2 regions of the Brevibacillus soli genome follow, and region 2 is predicted to be linked to the other one. Evidence: predicted binding sites of a transcription regulator. Region 2 holds the regulator's gene; the other holds the start of a gene.
What was found. Region 2 encodes CtsR, which represses protease genes until heat stress. Its sites were predicted from a motif close to ATGGTCAATAAAGGTCAAACA; they were not measured.
Positions count from the first base shown of each region.

Region 1: the regulator CtsR is predicted to act here: its motif matches at 2,950-2,970, upstream of ACE99V_RS10300 (ATP-dependent Clp protease ATP-binding subunit).

Region 1 is NZ_JBIYSM020000020.1:58,331-64,967, forward strand. Features, by position in the region: gene ggt (gamma-glutamyltransferase) at 1-757, shown strand, start outside; gene ACE99V_RS10300 (ATP-dependent Clp protease ATP-binding subunit) at 810-2,921, opposite strand; gene ACE99V_RS10305 (FMN-binding negative transcriptional regulator) at 3,102-3,728, shown strand; gene ACE99V_RS10310 (response regulator transcription factor) at 3,792-4,472, shown strand; gene ACE99V_RS10315 (sensor histidine kinase) at 4,468-5,811, shown strand; gene ACE99V_RS10320 (DJ-1/PfpI family protein) at 5,973-6,637, shown strand, end outside.
Region 2 is NZ_JBIYSM020000026.1:56,140-62,776, forward strand. Features, by position in the region: gene ACE99V_RS12495 (ATP-dependent Clp protease ATP-binding subunit) at 1-2,211, opposite strand, end outside; gene mcsB (protein-arginine kinase McsB) at 2,272-3,336, opposite strand; gene mcsA (protein-arginine kinase activator protein McsA) at 3,357-3,881, opposite strand; gene ACE99V_RS12510 (CtsR family transcriptional regulator) at 3,917-4,381, opposite strand; gene ACE99V_RS12515 (HAD family hydrolase) at 4,560-5,249, opposite strand; gene ACE99V_RS12520 (MGDG synthase family glycosyltransferase) at 5,262-6,389, opposite strand.

The sequences.
Region 1 (6,637 bases), on a different contig from region 2:
TGGGTACGGGTTCATGCTGAACAACGAGCTGACTGATTTCGATGCGACGCCGGGCGGTGTGAACCAGGCAGAACCAGGAAAACGGCCGCGCAGCAGCATGACGCCTACCATCGTCTTGAAGGACGGCAAACCGTTCATGGCGGTAGGTTCGCCGGGTGGTTCCACGATTATCGCCTCCGTCTCGCAAACGATACTGAATGTGATTGAACACAACATGACGATACAGGAAGCCATCCTGGCACCGCGCATTTTCTCAAGCAGCTACCCCACCGTCCGTTGGGAAGCGGGGATCGATCAGGACGTGATCCTGAAGCTGATGGCCAAAGGTCATGTGTTTGAAGAAAATCCGGCAAACATCGGCAACGTGCAGGCAGTCATCTACGACTTCGAGACGGGCGGCATGTACGGAGGAGCGGACAATACGCGGGAAGGCACAGTGATGGGAGTGGACGCGGTAGACTACATCTCGGCGAAACCGGAGCCGGAACATCCTGCAAAAAAGGGAGCGTTTACCCTGAAAGTAAACGGCAACTCGTTCCCGTACACCGCCGCGCAGGTGGCACTGCAAAACGGAACCGCCTATATCCAGGCAGATAAGCTGCTGCTGGGTTTGAACGGCGAAGCGGCCGACTTCCAGCAATACGCGGTTCCGATGCAGGGAACTCGTTTCCTGCCGGTGAAAAAGGTAGCGGAAGCGCTGGGGTATTCGGTCGCATGGGATGAGAAAGAGAAAGCGGTATTGCTGGTAAAACCGTAACAAGAAAAAGAGTAACCTCCCGCGCATGAAGCTGGAGGTTACTCTTTCATTCTTATGCTTTCTTCCACACTTTGATTTCATCGTGTTCGACATCGACCAAAATTTGCTTTACATCCTCTTCTTCCATAAGGAGATCGGCAATGCCATCCTCTACATATTGTTGGATCACCCGGCGCAATGGGCGTGCTCCGAAGGAAGGGCTGTAACCCAAACCAACCAGCTTCGCTTTGGCTTGCTCAGAAACGGTTACGTCCATTCCTTGTTCTTTTAGAGCAGCCATCATGTCCTGCAGCATGACATCCACAATCCGCACAAGGTCATTTTTGGTTAAGTGGTTGAACGGAATGATCGCGTCAAATCGATTAAGGAATTCAGGTTTAAAGTAGGAAGTGAGTGAGTCCATCACGGTTGACGTTTGGGGTTCTCCGGCTCCAAATCCTACCGTGATTTTCTTTTCGGTCGCACCTGCGTTGCTTGTTGCAATAATGACGGTATCCTTAAAGTTTACCGTGCGGCCCTGGCTGTCGGTGAGGCGTCCGTCTTCAAGGATTTGCAGGAACATGTTTTGAACGTCAGGATGTGCTTTTTCAATCTCATCCAAAAGGATGATGCTGTACGGGTTTCTGCGCACACGTTCTGTCAATTGACCCGCTTCCTCATGACCGACGTATCCCGGAGGAGAACCAATTAATTTGGAAACGGAATGTTTCTCCATATACTCACTCATGTCTAAACGAATCATGGAATCTTTGGTTCCGAACAACTCTTCTGCGAGAGCCTTCGTTAATTCGGTCTTCCCTACCCCGGTTGGGCCGACAAACAAGAAGGAGGCAATCGGTCTGTTTTTCGGTCTCAATCCTGCGCGACTGCGACGGATGGCTTTGGCTACCTGACGGACTGCATGGGATTGACCAATCACTTTCGCCTCCAAATGATCGGCCAGGTTTTTCATTTTCGCCTGCTCATCACGTTGCAGTTTCTTTACGGGAATACCGGTTTTGCTTTCAATGATTTCCTGAATGTCCTCAACCGTGACATGTGTACGTTTTTCAGCTTTGTCCATTTGGTCGAGCTGTTCAAAAATACGGTTTTCTTCATCACGAAGCTTGGCTGCGCGTTCATAATCCTCTTTTTCGGTAGCGGTTTTCTTCTCCTGACGTATTTGTTCCAGGCGAGCATGCAGCTCTTCTGCACCTTGACCGGAAGAACGCAGATTGATCTTGGAACCTGCTTCATCCAGAAGATCAATCGCCTTGTCCGGCAGAAAGCGATCTTGAATGTAACGGTGAGAGTATTCGACACAGGCGCGAATGACATCATCCGAATAAGATACTTGGTGGTACGATTCATATTTGGGACGGATACCCTGGAGAATTTCGATTGCTTCTTCCACGGTCGGTTCTTTCACCATAACAGGTTGGAATCGGCGTTCCAAGGCAGCGTCTTTTTCAATCATGCGATATTCTTTCAAGGTGGTTGCCCCAATGATTTGCAGTTCTCCGCGAGCCAATGCGGGTTTTAAAATGTTTCCTGCATCCATGGAGCCTTCGGCGGATCCTGCACCTACGAGAAGATGAATTTCATCCACGAACAGGATCACGTTCTTCCGTTTTTGCAGTTCAGCTATTATTTGCTTCATTTTTTCTTCAAATTGCCCGCGAATCCCTGTACCTGCAACAAGAGAGGCCACATCGAGTGCATATACGATTTTTTTACGCAGTTTGGAAGGAACCTGTCCCTCTGCAATTCGCAGGGCCAATCCTTCCGCAATAGCCGTTTTACCTACCCCCGGTTCACCGATCAGCACAGGGTTGTTTTTGGTTCGACGGTTCAGGATTTCAATGACACGCTCAATTTCTTTATCACGCCCAATCACAGGATCAATGAGTCCTGCTTTGGCCGCTTCGCTTACATTGCGTCCTACACCGTCCAAGATTCCACCCCGTTCAGGTGCAGGGGATTGGCTGGAAGACATGGTAAAACCTTTGAAGAATTCATCCAATCCAGAGAAGGGAGAGAAGGAATGAAAGTTCATGCTTCCCCCGATGGTATTTCCTGTTTTTGCATAACAATCCTGGCACAGAAATACTTTTTGAACTTTATTATTTCGTTGGATATTCAAGAACACATTTGCGTTTTTTTCCTTGCAATGTTGGCAAAGCATGATTCTTACCTCCTTTACAGTCAACGACTTTTTGACCTTCTTTGACCTTTCGCTGATATCATTATAGTTTGACCTTCTTTGACTTTCAATAGGAAAATCATGCAAATTGATCTTTGGATCGGAACTGGAAAAATTATGATATACTTTAGGAGATATCATCGAAAACAGGAGAAAGATACCATGTACATTCCTTCGCATTTTCAAATACACGATGAAGAGATCGCTTATGACATGATGGTGAAAAATAGTTTTGCAACATTGGTTTCTCAACAGAATGGAATTCCATTCGCTACTCATCTGCCTTTGATTCTGGATCAGGATAAAAAATGCTTATACGGACATTTTGCACGTCCCAATCCTCAATGGAAGGATATCAAAAACCAGGATGTTCTAGCGATTTTCCACGGTCCCCACTGCTATATTTCACCCTCGTGGTATGAGACACATACAGCCGTCCCAACATGGAATTATGCAGCGGTTCATGTATACGGACAGGTTGAGATGGTAGACGATGAACAAGAATTGATGAATTCCTTAAGGGAAATGGTTTTAAAATATGAGGCACCAAACAGTACCTATAAATTAGACCAAGTAGAACCTGGTTTTATTGAAGGTTTGGCAAAGGGAATCGTAGGATTCAAAATCATCATGAATAAAATCGAAGCCAAGGCAAAGTTGAGTCAAAACCACCCGATCGAGCGACAAGAGAGGATCATTCAGCGATTGGAACAAATACCTGGCGAAAATACCCTGAAAATTGCCTCTCTTATGAAAAAAAGGCTTGGTTCAACGATCGGGGATCAATAGTGGAAAAACAACGATTGTAAGGGCGCTTCCTTCTGCAGTAAAAACAAAAGGAGAGAATACCATTTGCCAAAGATATTAGTGGTGGATGATGAAGCTCACATCCGTGAGTTGGTACGTTTGTATCTGGAAGATGAAGGGTTTGACATCGTCGAGAAATCGAACGGAGCGGATGCGTTGGAATACGCGGAGAATCATACCGTTGATCTGGTGATTCTGGACATTATGATGCCGAAAATGGATGGCTGGGTTCTGTGCGAGAATCTCCGTGAATTCGGGGATATGCCAATATTGATGATCACCGCGAAGGGGGAGGCAGGGGACCGAATCAAAGGGTTTAAGCTTGGTACGGATGATTACTTGGTGAAGCCGTTCGACCCGGTGGAGCTGGTTCTTCGGGTGAAGGCTTTGCTTAAGCGGTATCGGATCTCCACTTCCAGCATGGTAAAGCTTGGAGACATTACATTAGACCGCAAGAGTTATCACGTTATTTTCAAAAACGGGAAAACGATCACACTTCCCATGAAAGAATTCGAACTGCTGTACAAACTGGGCAGCAATCCCGGGCAGTTGTTTACACGGGACAATCTCATTACGCATATCTGGGGCATGGATTATGAAGGGGATGAGCGGACCGTGGATGTTCACATCAAGCGGCTCAGGGAACGGTTTGCCGAATTTGAGTCTGATTTCCGCATCGTGACCATCCGCGGCCTCGGTTATCGGTTGGAGGTGGACCAGGATTAAGTCGCTCTATACCCGCGTTGTCATCATATTTGTCGGCATTGTGATGTTGAGCCTGTTCACCGCGTTTATTGTTTCCAGCCTCATGTATCAAAACCGAATTCAAAGTTTGATAGCGGAAATTCAACTCATGAACAGCAAGAAGATCATACAAGCCTATGAGTCAACACCTTCCGCTGATTTGATACCGTTTATGCAAAACTTCTCCGGTATTTCCGGTAACCTCCTCCAACTTTACAATCAGGAAGGGAAGCCCCTCCTTGTCGAAAAAAAGGAGTTCCTTCGTCTTGAACACGGTTATATTGAGCGCGTTCTCGCCGGTAGTACAGTTAGTAATATCATTATCAAAGAGAACTATTTTCCCATTGCCGGGGTACCCTTTCAGGTGAATGGGCAGCCTTATGCGTTATTTCTGACGGTGGAGAAGAATCCAATCGAGGCAGAAATTATGAATTCCATTCATGTCATGTATCTCATCATTCTGTTTTTCGGCAGCTTGCTGATTATTGTTGCTGCCCGTTATATTGTAAACCCGATCCTTCGTTTGACGGCTGCAACCAAGAGTATGGCAAAAGGAAAATTCGATTTTGAGCTACAAACCAAACGAAAGGACGAGATTGGTCAATTAACCGTTAGCTTTAACGAAATGGCGAAAGAGCTATCCAAGCTGGATCGCATGCGGCAAGATTTCGTTGCCAACGTCTCCCATGAGATACAATCACCGTTAACTTCCATTTCAGGCTTTACCAAAGCGTTAAAGCAGAAGAAAATAAGCGAGGAAAGCCGCCTCCGCTATCTAACCATCATCGAAGAGGAGAGCGAGAGGTTGTCCCGGTTAAGCCAAAATCTGCTTCGGCTGTCTTATTTGCAGCATCAGCAGCAGCCGTTGAAGGTCAGTACGTATCGACTGGATGAGCAGCTGCGAAGAGTCGTAATTGCGCTGGAGCCTCAATGGACGGCGAAAAACATCGAAATCGAGGTTCAGCTTGAGGCAATTCCCATTCAAGGGGATGAAGACCAACTCTATCAGGTGTGGACCAATTTACTTAGCAATAGCATCAAATTCACTCCAGAGCACGGTAAGATTCTGATCGAAGCTGTGATGAAAGGGAATCAGATCATCGTCTCCATAACGGATAACGGCATCGGGATTCCGGAAGAAGAACGTGCCGATATTTTTAAGCCGTTTCATAAAGTTGACAAAGCTCGTGATCGTTCCGTTAAGGGGAACGGTCTTGGCCTGTCAATCGTCAAACAAATCGTCGATATTCATAACGGTGATATCCAGGTATCCGGACGCCCCGGAACAGGCTCCATTTTTACGGTTGCATTGCCACGCTGATTCAAGTATTCCAAATTTGACAATAGAACCAGAGTAAAGCCGCCTCTAGGCGGTTTTTCTTTTTCTTCAATGGTTTGTTTCCGTTCATATTGAGTTCACAAAGCTGGCTTAAAGTAACCCTAGGGCAAGTTAACTTGGAAAATTTTAAGGAGGAAAATCAGATGGAGAGATTATGGTTACGCTTCGTTGTGTATGTATTGAGTTTCGTAGTGTTTGTGGGAGGGGTCGCAGCGTTCGGGTTTGTACAATCACAAAAAGGTCATTGGTTCGGAGTTCGCGATACACCAATTCCTTCTTTACAAGGAGTGAAAGTACCCGAACATAATCCGAATAAACCTACAGTAGCGGTCGTATTAGGGAACCCAACCACAGAGGTATTTGATTTTATGATTCCGTACGAAATGTTCGCGATGACAGAGGCCTACAATGTTTATGCCGTTGCCCCGGACAACAATGTTACGACATTAACGGGCGGTCTCGATCTGGTTCCACACTATTCATTTGAAGAGATGGATCAATTATTAGGGAAAAGTCCCGACCTGATCGTGATCCCTTTCATGCCCATGGTTGACGAAAAAAAGTATCACCCCGTCCGAGAATGGATACAAAAACATTCCAAAACCAACTTATTGAGCATTTGCGCTGGAGCAGAGAATCTGGCCGATACCGGTTTATTAAAAGGGAAATCATCAACCTTACACTGGGAAGTATTCGATCGGGTGAAAAAGCAATATCCTGATACCAACTGGATAAGAGATCAGCGGTATGTTATCGCCGACAAGAATATGGTATCCTCTGCAGGTCTCACATCAGGAATCGATGCCGT
Region 2 (6,637 bases):
GCGCAGCTCTTCCGTCATGAGGGACACGATTTGCTCGATGTGCTCCTGCTCCAGCGAGTGGAAGACGATCACTTCGTCGATCCGGTTCAGGAACTCGGGACGGAAGCTCTTCTTCAGCTCATCCATCACTTTGTCCTTCATGTCCTGGTACTTCTTCTCGGTGTCACCGGTCGTGAAGCCGAGTGTGGTGTTTTTCTTGATCAGGTTTGCCCCTACGTTGGACGTCATGATCACCACCGTGTTGCGGAAGTCCACGGTACGGCCCTTGGAGTCGGTCAAGCGGCCATCGTCGAGGACTTGCAGCAGGATGTTAAACACGTCCGGATGCGCTTTTTCAATTTCATCCAGCAGGATGACGGAGTACGGCTTGCGACGCACTTTTTCCGTCAGCTGGCCGCCTTCATCGTAACCGACGTATCCCGGAGGGGCCCCCACCAAACGAGCGGTGGAGTGTTTTTCCATGTACTCGGACATGTCGATGCGAATCATCGAATCTTCGTCGCCAAACAGGGCCTCCGCCACGGCGCGAGCCAACTCGGTTTTACCCACACCGGTCGGGCCCAGGAAGATAAACGAGCCAATCGGGCGCTTCGGATCCTTCAGGCCGGCACGAGCACGGCGAATCGCACGGGAGATGGATTTGACCGCTTCATCCTGACCGATCACGCGGTCATGGAGAATTTCTTCCATCTTCAGCAGGCGCTCCGTTTCCTCTTCCTTCAGCTTGACGACAGGGATGCCGGTCCAGCTAGCAACGACATGGGCGATGTCTTCCGGTGTCACTTCCATGTTCAGCTGACCCTGGCGCTCTTTCCAATCTTTTTTCGTTTTATCCAGCTCTTCACGCAGTTTTTGCTCCTGATCGCGCAGGGCTGCGGCTTCTTCAAACTCCTGAGACTGCACGGCCGCGTCCTTTTCCTTGCGTACCTCTTCCAGACGGCCTTCCAGCTCTTTCAGGTTCGGCGGAACGGTAAAGGATTGCAGGCGCACTTTGGACGCTGCTTCGTCAATCAGGTCGATCGCTTTGTCCGGCAGGAAGCGGTCGGTAATATAGCGGTCAGAAAGACGTACCGCTTGCTCGATGGCTTCGTCCGTAATTTTCACACGGTGGTGCGCTTCATAGCGGTCACGCAAGCCGTGGAGAATCTTGATCGCGTCTTCCACAGTCGGCTCATCCACTTGAATCGGTTGGAAACGACGTTCCAAAGCCGCGTCTTTCTCGATGTACTTGCGGTATTCATCCAATGTGGTTGCACCCACGCACTGCAGTTCGCCGCGAGCCAACGCCGGTTTCAGGATGTTGGAGGCGTCGATGGCTCCTTCCGCACCGCCTGCGCCGATCAGCGTGTGCAATTCGTCGATAAAGAGGATGATATTCCCCGCCTGGCGAATTTCGTCCATGATCTTTTTCAAGCGGTCTTCAAACTCCCCGCGGTACTTGGTTCCCGCCACGACGGTCCCCATATCCAGCGTCATGACGCGCTTGTCACGCAGCGTTTCCGGAATTTCGTTGTTCACGATTTTTTGCGCCAATCCTTCGGCGATCGCAGTCTTACCAACCCCAGGTTCCCCGATCAGCACCGGATTGTTTTTGGTTCGGCGGCTGAGCACCTGAATGACGCGCTCAATTTCTTTTTGACGTCCGATCACCGGATCAAGGCCGCCTTCCCGGGCGATAGCCGTCAGGTCGCGCGCCAAGCTGTCCAGCGTCGGTGTGTTGGCCGCCGGGTTGTTGCCGGACGGCTGGTGGGACGCCATCATCTCCGAGCTGCCGAGCAGCTGCAGAACTTGCTGGCGGGCTTTGTTCAGGCTTACGCCGAGGTTGTTCATGATGCGGGCGGCGATCCCCTCGCCTTCGCGAATCAAGCCCAACAGGATGTGTTCGGTCCCTACGTAGGTATGACCCAATTTACGGGCTTCATCCATGGACAGTTCAATCACTTTTTTGGCGCGCGGCGTATAGTTCGGCGTATAATTGGCGCCGGTTGTCTGCTCCGTACCGCGGCCGATCAAGGACTCCACTTCACTTTGGATCTTGTCAAGCCCGAGCCCCAGCGATTGCAGTGCTTTCGCCGCAATCCCTTCTCCTTCCCGAATCAACCCCAACAGCACGTGTTCCGTACCGATATCCTTGTGACCAAGGCGTACGGCCTCTTCCAACGCAAGTGCCAGTACTTTTTGAGCGCGTTCGGTAAATCGTCCAAACATCATATCGCTTGCACCTCCAACAAAAATATTTCCTGTCTGTATGTTAAATACAGGAAAAACCGGTTACTTCTCTGCCGAAAGCCGTTCACGAATCAGGCGGGCTCTCCGCTCGTCACGCTGCTCCGGCGTCAATTTCTGTCCCGCATACTGCTGCAGAAAACCGGGCTGGGTCATCACCAAAAGCTCGTTCAAGACAAACGGCGAGCTGTTTTGGATGATTCCCAAGTCGATGCCCAACCGAATGTCAGACAGGCGCTGCGCCGCTTCCTTGGACTCCACGGTGCGGGCAAACTTCAGAATCCCGTACGAACGGAAAATGCGGTCTTCCAGCGCAATCCGGGAGTTCTCCTGCAGATATCGGCGGGAGACTCTCTCCTGTTCGATGATTTGCTTTGCGACGCTGTACAGATTGGAGAGAATGTCACTCTCTGACATCCCCAGGGTGACCTGATTGGAGAGCTGGAACAGATTGCCTAGCGCTTCACTGCCTTCCCCGTACAGGCCTCGAACCACCAGCCCCACTTGATTGATGGCTTGCAGAATACGGCTGATCTGCTGCGTCATCACCAGCGCCGGCAGATGCAGCATCACGGATGCGCGAATACCGGTACCGACATTGGTGGGACAACTGGTCAAGTAGCCCCGTTTTTCGTCAAACGCGTAGTTGAGCTGTTTCTCAAAAATATCATCAATTTTTGTACCTATTTCCCATGCTTCGTTCAGTTGAAACCCAGGCAAAAGCACTTGGATCCGAATGTGGTCCTCTTCGTTGATCATGATGCTGATCGATTCGTCTTCGCTGAGGAGCACCGCCCCTTTGCGCGATTCCTCCGCAAGATGCGGACTGATGAGGTGTTTCTCCACCAGCACGCGCTTTTCCAAGGGGTTGAGTTGCTCCATGTAGATCAATTGAAACGGCCCTTTTTTACTCATTGCCTCCGATTTGCCCACTTCCGCAACCTTTTTTACCACCTCTTCCGCCTGTGAATCGGTGGCCAGCATCGGAAACGGATGCTGCCGCAGGTTTCGGGCGATCCGCAACCTCGTGCTGATGACGATGTCGGAATCAGGTCCATTTCCGTTCATCCAGTTGCTCCAAGGGTTTTGCATAAACTGCTGTTGGGACATAAGCCAGCTCACCTCCCCTATCACGATTGGGCAATTTTTTGTTCAAGCGATCGGATACGGTCGCGTATCTCAGCTGCCTTTTCAAACTCTTCACTGGCCACGTAACGCTGCAGGGCAGCCTTCAGCTGCTCCAGCTCTTTGCGGATTTTCAGTTGGCCGCCCGTACGCTCCGGCACCTTGCCGATGTGCTGCGTATTTCCGTGAACGCGTCGAAACAGCGGATCGAGACGGTCGCCCAGGAACGTGTAGCAATCGCTGCACCCGAATCGTCCGCTTTTGCTGAACTGGGCGTACGTCAGTCCGCACGTCTCGCAGCGCAACGGTTTGCTTTGGGCACTTTCCTTCACCCCGTCCTTTTTTTGCATGGGATCGAAATTTAACAGCCCTGATAGAAGATTGTTGATGCTGAAATTGTGAAAGCCGGTAAACACATCGCCTTTTTCCTGAGCACAACGCTCACAAATATGGTATTCCGTTTTTTCTCCGTTGACGATTTTGGTCAGATGCAAAGTTGCCGGTCGTTTTCCGCATTCCTCACAGTTCATCAATCGTCCCCTCCTTTGGGTTAACGGTAGCGTTGTTACTTCAGCAATATAGATGCAATCATCTGCTTTAAAATGTTTGCCCGCAATCGGTCGCGCCATTCCGGTTCGATGGTCAGAACGTTGCGCGAAGTAGCGATTTTCATTAAGGTCGCTTCCCGATTGTTAATCAAGCCTTCCTCCAGAAGTCGTTCAATAATGGCGTGGCCAACTCCCTCTGTAATGCTTTCACCGATCAGTTCTTCCGTTAAAAGTTCCTGAAGTTTGGCCTTGCTGACAATGTGCACTTTGCGGATGCGTATGTAGCCGCCGCCGCCGCGTTTGCTTTCGACGATGTAACCTTTTTCAACGGTAAAGCGGGTGTTGATCACGTAGTTGATTTGAGAGGGCACACACTGAAATAGGTCGGCAAGTTCACTACGCTGTATCTCGATGTAGCCATTTGGACTCTCTTGCAATATGCGCTTCAAGTGCTGCTCGATGATGTCCGAGATGTTACGCAAACCCTCGCCTCCTGTTCCACTGCGGTAAATCCTTTGATTATTGACTTTGACTATCTTTGACTTTAATTATAATGCGTTTATTGTCTGTATGCAAGGGGTCCATCTACTTCTAGTGTTGTCAAAACGGAAGGACTTGAAACCACAAAAAAACCACTCCTGCTGGGAATGGTTTGCTGCATTAATGATTGGACGTCGAAAGGTTGGCAAGCGAAAACGGCAGGTGCCGGATCAAGTCTGCAAAACGGCTGATCCTTACATCGGCGCCATCCAGTTCCCCCGATTTGGCAAAGCCAAAATCACAAGCGATGGTGTAAAGTCGGTTTGACTTTCCGGCCTCCACGTCGGAGTGGCGGTCTCCGACCATGACTGCCGTTTCGATTTGATAGTCACGCAGCAGTTTTGCGACCAGGTCGTTTTTCGATTTGGTTTGAAAACGGCCAGCCGAATACAGGTCAGTAAACAGGCGCTTGATGTCAAAATGCTCACAAACGGCATCGATGTATCTCTCCAGTCCGTTGCTGGCCACAAACAGCGCGACTCCCCGTTGGTGAAGCTCCTGAAGTACTTCCCTTACACCGGGATATAAATCGGTTACGCCTTCTTTCAAAAGCTTCAGTTCGTTTTCCAGCATCAGAGCGTCAGCTTTCCTTTTGACCTCTTGGCTCGCTCCTGGCAGAAGCTTTTCCCACAGCTGATCGATTGTCATCCCCAGCACGTTGGTCAGCTCATGTTCATCAGGGGTACGGCCGACCCAAAGATTTTCTCTGCGCAGGTCTTCAAAGGTTCGTTGAAAGGCGGGCGTCGACAGTTTTTCCGTTTGTAACAGTGTCCCGTCCATGTCAAACAAGACGGCATGGGAAATGGTCATCTTCTCCTCCAGTTAGTTTATGACGTCCCCCGCTGACAGGGATTTCATATCTTCCATAATAAATTCTGCAATACGTTGAGCTGCGTCCGGCTTGGCAACTTTTTGAGCCATTTTTTTCATATATTCTACCTTCGTCGGATTGTGCATGAGTTCTTCAATAAAATAAATGAGCTGCTCCGATACGTTGGCGTGCAGCGCGCAACCATTGTTCAGGAGGAAGTGGCTGTTGCGTTCTTCCTGCCCGGGCAACGGGTTATAGATGATCATGGGAACTTGCTTGCTCATTACTTCCGCGGTGGTTAACCCGCCCGACTTGGTGACAATCAGGTCGGATACTTCGAGGTACTCATGGAAATTATTGATAAACCGGAGCGGCACCACTTCGTGTTTATACGAACGAGCGGTTATCTTTCGATACAGCTTTTCATTCGTCCCGGTCAACACAAACGTTTTGAGCGGCAGATCAATGTTTTCGAGTCCTTCCAGCACCTGTTCCATCGAGCCGAGCCCAAGACCGCCTCCGGAGAGAATGATGCACTTCTGGTCAGGTTGCACCTTCAGCTTTTCCTTGATACGTTCCTTCACCAATGGCTCGCAGAACTTCTTCATGATCGGAATACCCAACGGTTTGAACTTCTGGTAGTCATGACGATAAATGTCCACCAGATAATACAGTTGTTCGTGGGCAATGAAATAGTAATTGATGTGGTGGTTAATCCACGACGGATGAATGGTGTAATCGGTGATGATGGTATAAATTGGTTCCCTCCATCCATTGCGTCCTTTCAGCACGGAAAGCATGCAGCTGGCAAACGGATGTGTGGCGATAAATGCATCTGGCTGCACACTGCTAATCAGCTTCTTCAGCTTGTTGGCCAAAAGTTTGTTCATCAAAACGTTCATATCAAAGAAGCGGGTTTTCTCCGTGTTGTGGTAAATGCGCCCCCACATTTTAGGTGACAGGCGCAGGAGATTCATGTAACTCTCCAATAAGATTTTGTGAAACGTGGGGCTGATATACTCCAACGTATCGATGATCATGGACGTGTTGCCGTACTCCGCCAGGCTCTCCTGCATCGCTCTGGCCGCCTGATTGTGACCGTTACCGATTGAAGCAGAAAAGATCAGGATTTTTTTCATGAAAGTTCTCCTTCCTACCTACTCCATCCGTAAACCAGTACCTTCTCATGTTAGTTCACGCCTCTGGTCATTCGCAAGTGGTAAACTGTCGTTCCATCTTCTCAACTCATCGACAAGATTTTTACAATACGCAAAAACCCCTTAACATCGATGGTTAAGGGGTTACACATTATTCCTTGAAAACTGGATACGCTCATAGGCTAAGGGATTGTGTGGATAAGTCCTCGACCGATTAGTATTCGTCAGCT